Regions from separate parts of the Exiguobacterium sp. HSB13 genome, predicted to be linked through region 2. Evidence: a T-box and tRNA genes for the amino acid it is inferred to sense, from the RefSeq annotation. Region 2 holds a T-box; the other holds one or more tRNA genes.
What was found. A T-box is a leader RNA that pairs with one kind of tRNA and senses whether it is charged. The one in region 2 lies ahead of alaS (alanine--tRNA ligase), so its partner is inferred to be a tRNA-Ala.
Positions count from the first base shown of each region.

Region 1: it has a tRNA-Ala gene. The T-box ahead of alaS (alanine--tRNA ligase) is inferred to sense a tRNA for this amino acid. The anticodon was not compared.

Region 1 is NZ_JBUZOM010000001.1:2,238,273-2,244,306, reverse strand. It holds gene ACZGCQ_RS11695 (hypothetical protein) at 1-286, opposite strand, end outside; gene ACZGCQ_RS11690 (ATP-binding cassette domain-containing protein) at 268-2,169, opposite strand; gene ACZGCQ_RS11685 (redox-sensing transcriptional repressor Rex) at 2,337-2,996, shown strand; gene ACZGCQ_RS11680 (twin-arginine translocase TatA/TatE family subunit) at 2,996-3,193, shown strand; gene tatC (twin-arginine translocase subunit TatC) at 3,201-3,980, shown strand; tRNA gene ACZGCQ_RS11670 (tRNA-Ala) at 4,086-4,161, shown strand; gene ACZGCQ_RS11665 (S8 family serine peptidase) at 4,386-6,034, shown strand, end outside.
Region 2 is NZ_JBUZOM010000001.1:1,493,878-1,499,911, reverse strand. It holds gene ACZGCQ_RS08100 (VOC family protein) at 1-406, opposite strand, end outside; gene recD2 (SF1B family DNA helicase RecD2) at 523-2,748, shown strand; T-box leader at 2,791-3,001, shown strand; gene alaS (alanine--tRNA ligase) at 3,059-5,701, shown strand; gene ACZGCQ_RS08085 (IreB family regulatory phosphoprotein) at 5,736-6,005, shown strand; gene ruvX (Holliday junction resolvase RuvX) at 6,002-6,034, shown strand, end outside.

The DNA of each region.
Region 1 (6,034 bases), 740 kb from region 2:
ATAGGATCAACGGGTCATTGAGTTCGACGAATAGCTGTGTCGTCAGGAGCGTACAGCATAGTCCTGAGAGTAAACTGACGAAGAGACCGCTCCATGTCTGGATGACGAGACCGATCATACAAGAAATCAGAAGAAACAAAGGAAGCGCAGCATTAAAAGCATCCGGTCGGATGAAGGTGGACACGTAGTCCGCATACATCGGTACGAAATAAAGAATGCCGGATAGCAGTCCTTGAATCAAGTTGATGAAAAAGCTTTTCGTCCGCATCAGTGTTGGTTCTCCCATCGTTCCATCAATTCGAGTAGATCAACATCAATTTGATCACGTTCTGCTGAAAGAGCCGTTGCTTTCGGAATATCATTGAAGACTTCTGGTTCACAGAGTAATTGTTCAATTTCCGCCGAACGCTGTTCGAGCCGTTCGATATCTTGTTCAAGCTGTTCGATTTGCTGACGGCGCTTGCGTTCTTCTTTCTGTGCTTCTTTATCGATCGTCTTCGACGCCGTGACCTTTGCGGCTTTTGCTTCCTCCGCTTCAAGACGAGCAATCTCTTCTTGCTCCGCCTTCTTCTCCGTGTAGTACGAATAATCACCGAGGTATTCCGTCACACCCGCTTCACTCATCTCAATGACGCGTGTCGCGATCCGGTCTATGAAGTAACGGTCGTGAGAGACGAATAACAGCGTTCCTTCGTAGTCGACGAGGGCGTTTTCAAGGACCATCTTCGAATCCAAATCCAAGTGGTTCGTCGGCTCATCGAGGACGAGGACGTTCGTCTTCCGTAGTTTCAGTTTTGCGAGTGCGAGACGTCCGCGTTCGCCACCGGATAACTCATGGACAATTTTGAAGACATCGTCGCCGCTAAACAAGAATTGTCCGAGGACAGAACGGACTTCTTGTTCACGCATCAATGGCCATTCGTTCCAAATCTCATCGATGACACGGTTCCGGTCATTGAGTTCCGCCTGCTCTTGATCGTAATATCCGATCGAGACGCCGGTTCCGAATCGGAAATCACCGAATAGGGGGCGTAAGCGACCGACGAGAACTTTCAAGAGCGTCGACTTTCCGATTCCGTTTGGTCCGACGAGTGCCAGTGATTCACCGCGTTGCAAGCGGAACGTGATGTCTTTTGAGACAGCTTCTTCGTAACCAATCGCCAGTTGATTGACTTGAAGAACATCGTTCCCGCTCTGTTTTTCAATCGGGAAGGACAGGACCGTGCTACGTTCATCCCCATCTGGTCGGTCGAGTCGGTCGACCTTCTCGAGCCGTTTCCGGACACTTTGGGCACGTTTTGTCGTCGTCGCCCGGGCGATGTTGCGTTGAATGAAGTCCTGCATCTTCGCGATTTCTTCTTGTTGCTGTTCGAACTGTTTCATTTCTTGATCGTACAAGGCCGCTTTTTGTTCCAAGTACTTCGTGTAGTTCCCGGTGAACTTACGACAGACATTGCGCGACAGCTCATAGACGACATTGACGACTTGGTCGAGGAAGTACCGGTCGTGTGAGACGATCAGGACGGCGCCACGATAACCGCCGAGGTAACTTTCGAGCCAAGCGAGTGTATCGATATCAAGGTGGTTGGTCGGCTCATCAAGAATGAGGAGCTCTGGTGCTTGCAGAAGCATCTTCGCTAAGGCGAGTCGTGTCCGTTGACCACCGGATAATGTCTGAATCCGGCGCGAGTAATCATCCGGATAAAAGCGCATGCCGTGCAGGACGGAGCGGATATTCGCTTCGAACTGATAACCACCGGCTTCTGAGAAGTCGTGTTGTGCTTGATCGTATGTCTTCAAGAGACGATCGTAAGCGACCGGGTCGTTCAAGATATGCTCCATGCCCATTTCGATTTCCATCCGGCGCAGTGTCCGTTCTTGTTCCTGTAGATGTTCAAAGACGGTCAGCATCTCGTTCCAGATCGTCTCATTCGATTCGAGACCACTGTCTTGTGCAAGATAACCGATTTTGACATCCTTGCCTTTCATGATGTCGCCCGAGTCATGACTGAGTTCACCAGCGATGATTTTGAGCAAGGTCGATTTACCGGCACCGTTTCGTCCGACGAGCGCAATCCGATCCCGCTCTTGTACTTCCAGTTTGATATTTTCTAAAATCGGCTCGACGCCGAATGATTTCGAGAGTTGATTGACTTGTAAGAGTATCATTTCCATCCATCCTTCCACCCTTTAGTCTATCACGAACAAAAGCGCGAGGTCCTGCGGAATATATTATTTGTGACTCTATGTGAAGTGGTTTACAATCAAGGAGAGTAGAAAGCTTTTTGCAAAGATTTGGGTGCCACGATGGATGTGGCCGAAGGGGGAACTGCAGGATGAATGGACCAGACACAAAAATTCCACAAGCGACAGCAAAACGGTTGCCGCTATATTATCGCTTCATCCAAAGTTTATACAATTCAGGCAAGCTCCGCGTCTCTTCTGCTGAGTTAAGCGAGGCGGTGAAGGTTGATTCAGCAACGATTCGTCGCGATTTTTCCTACTTTGGGGCATTAGGGAAGAAGGGGTATGGATATAACGTTCAACATCTCTTAACGTTTTTCCGCAAAACCTTGAATCAAGATGAGGTGACGAATGTTGCCTTAATCGGGGTCGGTCATCTCGGAACAGCGTTTGCAAATTATAACTTTTTAAAGAATAATAGTACTCGGATAGTCGTTGCGTTTGATGCGGACGAAGAGAAGGTCGGAACAACGACGCATGACGTTCCAATCTATCATGTTTCGGACATGAAAGAACAAATCGAAGCGAATCAGGTCGATGTTGCCATCTTGACGGTTCCATCGCAGTTCGCACAGTCAGTAGCGGATGAGTTAGTCGAGTATGGTGTGACAGGCATCCTGAACTTTACGCCAGCGCGGTTGAACGTGCCAGCGAGCGTCCGGGTCCATCACATCGATTTATCGATCGAGTTGCAGTCGTTAGTTTATTTCATGAAGCATTATTCGCAATCAGCTGAAGGAGTGAAATCATAATGGAAAACCTTATCCCGCTCACACTAGGTATCGGACCAGCGAGCATTGGATTAATCGCGGTCGTCGCGTTGATCATCTTCGGACCGAAGAAGTTACCAGAATTCGGACGCGCTGCGGGTCAGACATTGAAAGAGTTCAAGAATGCCACGAACGGCATCATGGACGACGATAAAAAGGACGAACCGAAAGAGAAGTGATTGAATCATGACGGTTGATCAAGAGCAAAGCATGACGTCGCACCTTGACGAACTGCGCAAGCGGATCGTCTGGTCGCTTATCATCGTCGTCGTCCTGTTCGCTGTCGCATTTCCGCTCGTCCGACCGCTCGTTCGCTTCTTGCAAGCGGACTTAAAAGAGCTCGGCATCGGTTTGAATGCCTTCAACGTCGCCGATCCTTTAATGTTGTATTTGAATCTTGCGTTCATCATTGCGCTGATTTTAGCGTCACCGTTCTGGATGTATCAACTCTGGGCATTCGTTCGACCAGGACTTTATGACAAGGAGCAAAAAGCGACATTGACGTATATTCCGGTCATCTTCTTTCTATTTTTGGCTGGCGTAGCCTTCTCGTATTTCTGGTTGCTTCCCTTCTTGCTTGAAGTCTCAACGGATCTCGGGAAAGAGCTCGGAATCGAACAAGTCATTGGAGTCGAGAACTACTTCAGTTTCTTAATCCGCTTGACGATGCCGTTTGGTCTTCTGTTCCAATTGCCGGTCGTGACGATGTTCCTGACACGTCTTGGTCTCGTGACGCCATATTTCATGCGAAAGAATCGGAAATATGCGTACTTTGCGCTGTTCGTCGTTGCGGCATTGATCGCACCGCCGGACGTGACGTCACACTTGATGATCTCGGTTCCATTGTTCGTTCTCTATGAGATCAGTATCTTGATTTCTGCGCGGACGTACAAAAAGGTCTTGATCCTCGAGCAACAGGCAGAGCTTGAACGACAGGCGGATTTGATGCGTGAATTGAATAAATGAATCGTGAATTCCTTCCGACGATTTTTGGAAGGGATTCTTTTTTGTGAAAGCGTTCTTTTTATATTGATAAAGCAGTTAGTGATGCGTATACTAAAGATAATTCATGGGGGCTTAGCTCAGCTGGGAGAGCGTTTGGCTGGCAGCCAAAAGGTCGTCGGTTCGATCCCGATAGTCTCCACCAATACCAAATATCCAACTCCTCGAGGCGTCGAGGAGTTTTTATTTTACTCCCAGTTAAATTCCTTAAAAATATAAAATGTCATGAAAAACAAATAAATTAAAAAAATAGACAGATATAAATTGTTTATTTCCATTAAATTCATTAAACTAAATATACAGAATTTTCGTTTAACTGTTTTATCAGTAGTACTACTATGGTTTTACAGAAAAGGGGAAAACGAACGCATGAAGAAGAAGATTGCACTTATGGCAGCCGTCTTAATGACGTCTTCCAATCTAGTCAGTGCGCAAGGTGCACTGTCGTCGCAAGACAAAGCAACGGGTCAAAAACCGCAAGCGCTCTCGCTGAAGAAATCGGGGCAAGAGAAGAACTACAAACAATCGGATAAAGTCCGTGTCGTCATCGAGATGGAAGAGAAGCCGGCGATTCAAATCGCCCAGGCTCAAAACAAGCGGTATAGCACATTGAGCAATGCCGAAAAAGAGTCGATCAAAGATCGCCTCGTCAACGTCCAAAAATCAGTCAAGTCAGCCATCGCTAAAAAGGCGATTCCCGTTACATATAAGGAAAGCTTCACAACCGTCATCAATGGATTCAGTGGTGAAGTCAAGTTCGGGGACATCGAAGACATTAAACAACTGAGCGGAGTCAAGAGCGTACATATCGCCCATGAATACGCGCGTCCGGAAGTTGCTAAAGGTGCAAAGCCAGACATGCTGTACAGCAAGGACATGGTCAATGCGAAGGAAACATGGCAGGACTATGGTTTTAAAGGGGAAGGAACGATCGTTGCCGTCATCGATACAGGAATCGATCCGTCGCATAAGGACATGGTCTTGAGCCCAGAGACGAAGATCGATTTGACTTCTTCAAAAGTCGATAGTGCGAAAGAAACAAAAGGCTTAAAAGGAAAGTACTTCACGGAAAAAGTACCGTATGGCTATAACTATGCCGATCACGATAGCGAAATCCGTGATTTAGGTGCGGGCGCATCGATGCACGGGATGCACGTCGCGGGTACGGTCGGAGCAAACGGCGATGAAGCAAACGGTGGTATCAAAGGGGTCGCACCGGAAACACAACTCCTCGCGATGAAAGTCTTCGGAAACGATCCAGGAATGCCATCGACATTCAGCGATATCTACATTAAAGCGATTGATGATGCGATTGCACTCGGAGCAGATGTCATCAACATGAGTCTCGGTTCGACGGCATCGTTCGTCAATGCAGATGATCCAGAACAACGCGCAATCGTCAACGCGATGAACAACGGCATCTTGTGTGCGATTTCTGCTGGTAACTCGGCATTCGCAGGTCATGGTGCAGGTAACCCGTACACAGCGAACCCGGATATCGGTGTCGTCGGTGCCCCAGGTTTAACAAGCCAAGCACTCCAAGTCGCATCACTCGAAAATACGAAATTGACACTCGAAGGCATGGCACTGACGATCGACGGTCAGGATGCTGGTTATTTGGCATACCAAAAACAAGATTCACCGAATCCGATTGCCGTCTTCGATAAAGAGAAGAAGGATGTCGTCTATGTCGGTGACGGTCAAGCTTCGAACTACGAAGGCAAAGACGTCAAAGGGAAAGTCGTCTTCGTCGTGCGTAACGGTGGTTTCAACTACGGTATGATCCAAGCAGAAGCTGAGAAGCAAGGGGCAGCAGGTGTCATCGTCCGCGGTCGAGTTGATCATGGGGATTACGTCAGTATGGCGCTCAACAATCCGACGATTCCACTCGTCACACTCAGCATCGCAGACGGAAACGATCTTGAAGCAAAAGCAAAAGAGGGCAAGGCAATCGCTGTCACGTTCGACGGAAAAGCAGTCTCAGCAGATAACCCGGTCGCAGGACAAATGTCTGACTT
Region 2 (6,034 bases):
CCTGTTCATCCCACTCTCTGAGCTTCACGGTGATCGAAGCTTCGCGCAGTTGATTCAAGGCTTGTTGGAACTCTTCCTTCTCAACGTAGAAAGCACAGTGGACATGGACACCACCTTCATCGTACAACGTGTCCCATTCGGACACTGGTAAGTGTTTGACCGTTCGTTCTTCCATCGTGAAGTCTCGCTTCAGCCATAGACCGAGTCGGGTGTTACCGCCAATGTAGAGCCACGTTGCCCAGACTCCATCCTGTTTAGATTGTTCCTTGCTCGGTTCTGCATCCTCAGGTGCCCATTGCTCGACGATTGGAATACCAAGTGTCCCATTCCAAAAGCCGACCGCACGGTCCATATCCTCGACTTCCAGTACTAATTCACACAATCCTGCAATCGGTAAACGTGCCATCCTTGAACTCCTCCTCTTAACGAAATGTTTCACGGTATCTTTCCCTGATTTAAAATCCGGTAAACGAATGCTATGATGAAAGCAGCGAATGAAAAAGAGAGAAAGAAGGTGGAGTGATGGAGCACCCCCATCAAGTCGTCGGGCGCGTCAAACGTGTGCTCTTTTCTTCTGAAGAAGAAGCACACTCCATTGTATTGGTCGCTGTCAAAGAAAAGAACTTTGAACTGAAAGAAACCGAGCTCGTTATCACGGGTACAGGGGTCGGAATCGAACTCGGAGGAACGTATCAAGCATTCGGTCGTCTCGTTGATCATCCCCGCTTCGGAAAACAACTGAAGGCGGAGCTGATTCGTCGATCGGTTCCGATGACAAAACAGGCAACGATCCGCTTCTTGACGAATGGTTCGTTCACCGGCATTGGTCCGAAGACAGCGAAAAATATCGTCGATGCTCTCGGAGAAGAGGCAGTGGACCTCATTTTGAAGGATGAGCGAGTACTGAATCAGGTGCCTGGGTTAAAACAAAAACAAGCCGATATCATATTGAGTCGACTCGCTACGTTATACGGTGTCGATCAGTTGATGCTATTCTTAGCGCCGTTTGATGTCACGCCGAAGCTAGCGGCAAAGATTTATGCTGCTTACGAAGGGGACGCCATGGCGCGAATTCGAGAGAATCCGTATTCCTTGATGTATGAAGTGAACGGGATTGGTTTTAAAACAGCCGATCATATCGCGTCACATCTCGGACTTGTCGGATTACATCCGGAACGTGTCGCTGCTTCAATCATGCATATATTAGAACAAGAAGCAGGAGAGGGACATGCCTTTGCGACGGTCGACTCACTATTACAACGGGCACCCCGGTTGCTTGGTGAAGACCCAGGAGAACGGCTGGAACAAGCGATTGAACTGTTGCTCGCTGAAGATAAGGTCAAGCTTGAAGAAGGTTGTTTGTATTTACCGACGATCTTTTATGCGGAAGTCCGAGCGGCGAAAGAACTGGCTCGCGTCATGGCGAACGGTGCCGAACAGGAAGTCGATGTCGCGACAATCCTTGAAGCGATTGGGCACCTCGAAGAACAGTTTGGCATGGAATATGCCGCACAGCAGCGGGAAGCGATCGAGTTAGCGGTCAAAGCACCGTTGATGGTTCTGACCGGTGGACCAGGGACCGGTAAGACGACCGTCATCAAGGGAATTTTACATGCCTTGCAAGAAATTCATGATTGGCCACTTGAGAAAAGTCGCGTCAAGACGGGAGATGTCTATCCGTATGTTCTTGTTGCACCGACCGGACGCGCCGCTAAACGTTTGTCGGAAGCAACGGACGTTCCAGCGATGACGATTCATCGTCTGTTGAAGTATGACGGAACGAACTTCCAACTGAATGAAGATCAGCCGATCACGGGAAAAGTACTGATCATCGATGAGTCATCAATGATTGATATCTACTTGTTATCGAGTCTGCTCCGTGCTGTTCCGAACGGTATGAAAATTTTGTTCGTCGGTGACCGCGATCAGTTGCCATCCGTAGGTCCTGGGCAGGTACTGGCAGACTTGATGGACACGGAAGGGATTCCTGTCGTTCGTCTGAACGTCGTCCATCGCCAAGCGGAAGATTCTTCGATTTTACGGCTTGCCCACGATTTGAAGAACCGGACGACGTCTGCTGATTTGTTGGCACCACTTGCGGATCGTCGCTTCTATACCGCGTCTCCGCAAGAGACGTTACGCGGTATTTCAGCTTTCGCAGAAAAAGCACTTGCGAAAGGCTATTCGAAATTCGATGTTCAGATTCTTGCACCGACTTACCGTGGTCAAGTCGGAATCGACGAATTAAATGTCGCCTTGCAACGCGTCTACAACCCGGAAGAACCAAAGAAACGGGAAGTTAAACAAGGCACGCGGATTTACCGGACCGGAGATAAGATTCTCCAGCTCGTCAACAATGCAGAAGAAAACGTTTATAACGGAGATATCGGAGAAATCGTCAACATCTTCTTCGCTAAAGAGAATGTCGACAAGGTTGATAAGATCATCGCCCGCTTTGACCAGACGGAAGTCGAGTATAACCGAAGTGACTGGGATCAATTCACGCATGCCTATGCGATCACGATCCACAAGGCACAAGGGTCCGAGTTTCCGATTGTCTTGATGCCGGTCTATTTCACGGGGGCATTCAAACATTCTCGAAACTTGATTTATACAGCGGTCACCCGTGCGAAGTCGAGTTTATTATTGTTCGGCGACCCACGAGCGTTTCATAAAGCGTCGCAAGAAGAGGAACCCCGGCGCCGGACACGATTGATTGAACGACTCGGTGGGGTGACAAAGACTTGACGGATGCTGTGCGATAGGTAATAATCACGATAGATGAATGGACGTAACACGTTGATGGAAGATAAGTAAAAGGAAAACTCGAGTCCAGAGAGAAGTGAGTCTGCTGCAATCACTTTCTCGAGTCCCTTTGAAGCTCCTTCCGGAGTCGGGTGTAAACACCTGCGGGTCATCCCCGTTATCAGATGTTCGAGGTAGGCAATGGATTGCTTACGAACGAGGGTGGTACCACGGAAGCGATGCTTTCGTCCCTTTTCAGGGATGAAGACATCGCTTTTTTGCGTCCAAATAAAACCAATGGGGGTAACTGTTCATGAAAGCTCTAAAACCATTAACGGGTGCACAAATCCGTCAGATGTATCTTGATTTCTTCCAAAGCAAAGGACATGCGATCGAACCGAGTGCTTCACTCGTACCGGTCGAAGATCCATCGCTCTTGTGGATCAACTCGGGTGTTGCAACACTCAAGAAATATTTCGATGGTCGTGTTATTCCTGATAATCCACGGATCGTCAACGCACAAAAATCAATCCGGACGAACGATATCGAAAACGTCGGGAAAACAGCGCGTCACCATACATTCTTCGAGATGCTTGGAAACTTCTCCGTCGGTGATTACTTCCGTGAAGATGCAATCAAATGGGGCTGGGAGCTCTTGACGAGTGATGACTGGTACGGTCTTGATCCGGAACGTCTTTCGGTCACGATTCACCCGGAAGATGACGCAGCGCGTCAAATCTGGCTTGAACTCGGCGTACCGGCTGAGCGGATCATTCCACTTGAAGATAACTTCTGGGAAATCGGTGAAGGTCCATCTGGTCCGAACACGGAAATCTTCTTCGATCGTGGTCCAGCTTTCGGAGACGATCCGAACGATTCAGAACTCTACCCAGGTGGCGAAAACGAACGCTATCTCGAGATCTGGAATATCGTCTTCAGTCAATACAACCACGATGGACACGGCAACTATACGGAACTTCCGCGTAAAAACATCGATACAGGGATGGGACTTGAACGGATGGCGTGTGTCATGCAGGACGTGCCGACGAACTTCGATACGGATCTGTTCATGCCGATCATTCATAAGACAGAAGAAATCAGCGGTAAAATCTACCGTGATGATTCGAAACTTGATGTAGCATTCAAAGTCATCGCAGACCACATCCGTACCGTATCATTCGCGATCGGTGATGGTGCGCTTCCTTCGAATGAAGGACGTGGATATGTCCTTCGCCGTTTACTACGCCGTGCGGTGCGTTATGCGAAGATGCTTGGAATCGAGCGTCCGTTCATGTATGAACTCGTCGATACGGTCGGGAACGTCATGGTCGACTTCTACCCACAAGTTCCGGAAAAAGCGGACTTCATCAAACGTGTCATCAAAAACGAAGAAGAACGTTTCCACGAGACACTTCATGACGGTCTTGCAATCTTGAACACAGTCGCTCAGACGTCTAAGGCGAACGGTGAGCATGTCATCAGCGGCGAAGATGCGTTCCGTCTGTATGACACGTATGGTTTCCCACTCGAATTGACAGTCGAGTATGCGGAAGATCATCAGATGTCTGTTGATGAAGAAGGCTTCAAACTAGCGATGGATGCACAACGTCAGCGTGCACGTGCAGCGCGTGAAGAGAGTGGTTCGATGCAACAGCAATCGGAAGTCCTCTCGACGCTAAAAGATAAAAGTACGTTCGTCGGCTATACCGACCTTAAGGCGGATGCAAAAATCATCGCATTAGTGCATGATGGAGAACGAGTCACAGAAGTCGCTGCTGGTGAAGAAGCACAAGTCATTCTCGACATCACGCCGTTCTACGCTGAAAGCGGTGGTGAAGTCGCAGATACAGGAACAATCGAAGGCAAAGACTTCGTTCTTGATGTTAAAGATGTTCAAAAAGCACCAAACGGTCAAAACTTGCATACGGTCATCGTTCGTACAGGGATCGCAACGGAAGCGGCAGATGTCGTTGCAACGGTCGAAGCAGCAGAACGTAAAGCCGTCACGAAAAACCATACGGCAACACACTTGCTTCATAAAGCATTGAAAGATACGCTCGGAACACACGTTAACCAAGCGGGATCACTCGTTTCTCCAGAACGTCTTCGTTTCGACTTCTCACACTTCGGTGCAGTGACACAAGAAGAGTTGACGAAGATTGAACAAGACGTCAACCAAGCAATCTGGGCATCGCTACCGGTCGATATCGAAGAGATGAACATCGCTGATGCAAAAGCAAAAGGCGCGATGGCATTGTTCGGTGAGAAGTACGGTGAAACGGTCCGTGTCGTTTCAGCAGGCACATACTCGATCGAGTTGTGTGGCGGAATCCACGTCGGGAACACAGCTGAAATCGGCTTGTTCAAGATTGTTTCGGAGTCTGGTATCGGTGCAGGTACACGCCGAATCGAAGCGGTAACGGGTGCAGGTGCGTATCGTGTCATGAACCAACACTTAGAGACACTCGAACAAGCAGCGGCTGTTCTGAAGACGAAGACGACAGAAGTTCCTGTCCGCATCGAAGCACTGCAACAACAGCTTCGTGAGACGGAACGAGCAAACGAATCGTTGCAAGCAAAACTTGCGAACATCGAAGCTGCTTCATTGAAGGACGATGTTGAGGAAATCAACGGTGTGCGTGTGCTTGCGAAACGCGTCGACGTCTCAGATATGGATGCTCTTCGCGGCATGATGGACGAGTTGAAGAGCTCACTCGGATCAGCAATCATCGTTCTCGGAAGTGCGCAAGGTGAGAAAGTCAATCTCGTCGCAAGCGTCTCAAAAGATTTAATCGACCAAGGCTATCATGCTGGTAAATTGATCAAGGAAGTCGCAACACGCTGCGGTGGTGGCGGTGGCGGTCGCCCTGACATGGCTCAAGCTGGTGGAAAAGATGCGTCGAAATTAGAAGAAGCACTCGCGTACGCTTCACAATACGTGCAATCACTGGCATAATAGAAACGTAGTGTATATGAAAGAGGTGATGAACGTGAGTCAGATGGATCAAACGATGAAATTCAACTTTCCGGAAGACGATAACAAAGCAGCGACACGTGATGTGTTGTTGACGGTCTATCATGCTTTAGAAGAAAAAGGATATCATCCGATCAACCAAATCGTCGGCTATCTCCTTTCGGGAGATCCTGCTTACATTCCTCGTCATAATGACGCACGTAACTTAATTCGTAAGATTGAACGCGACGAATTGCTCGAAGAACTCGTGAAATCTTATTTGGCGGAGAGTGGAAATTCAAAATGAAACGTGCAATGGGACTAGATGTCGGTTCG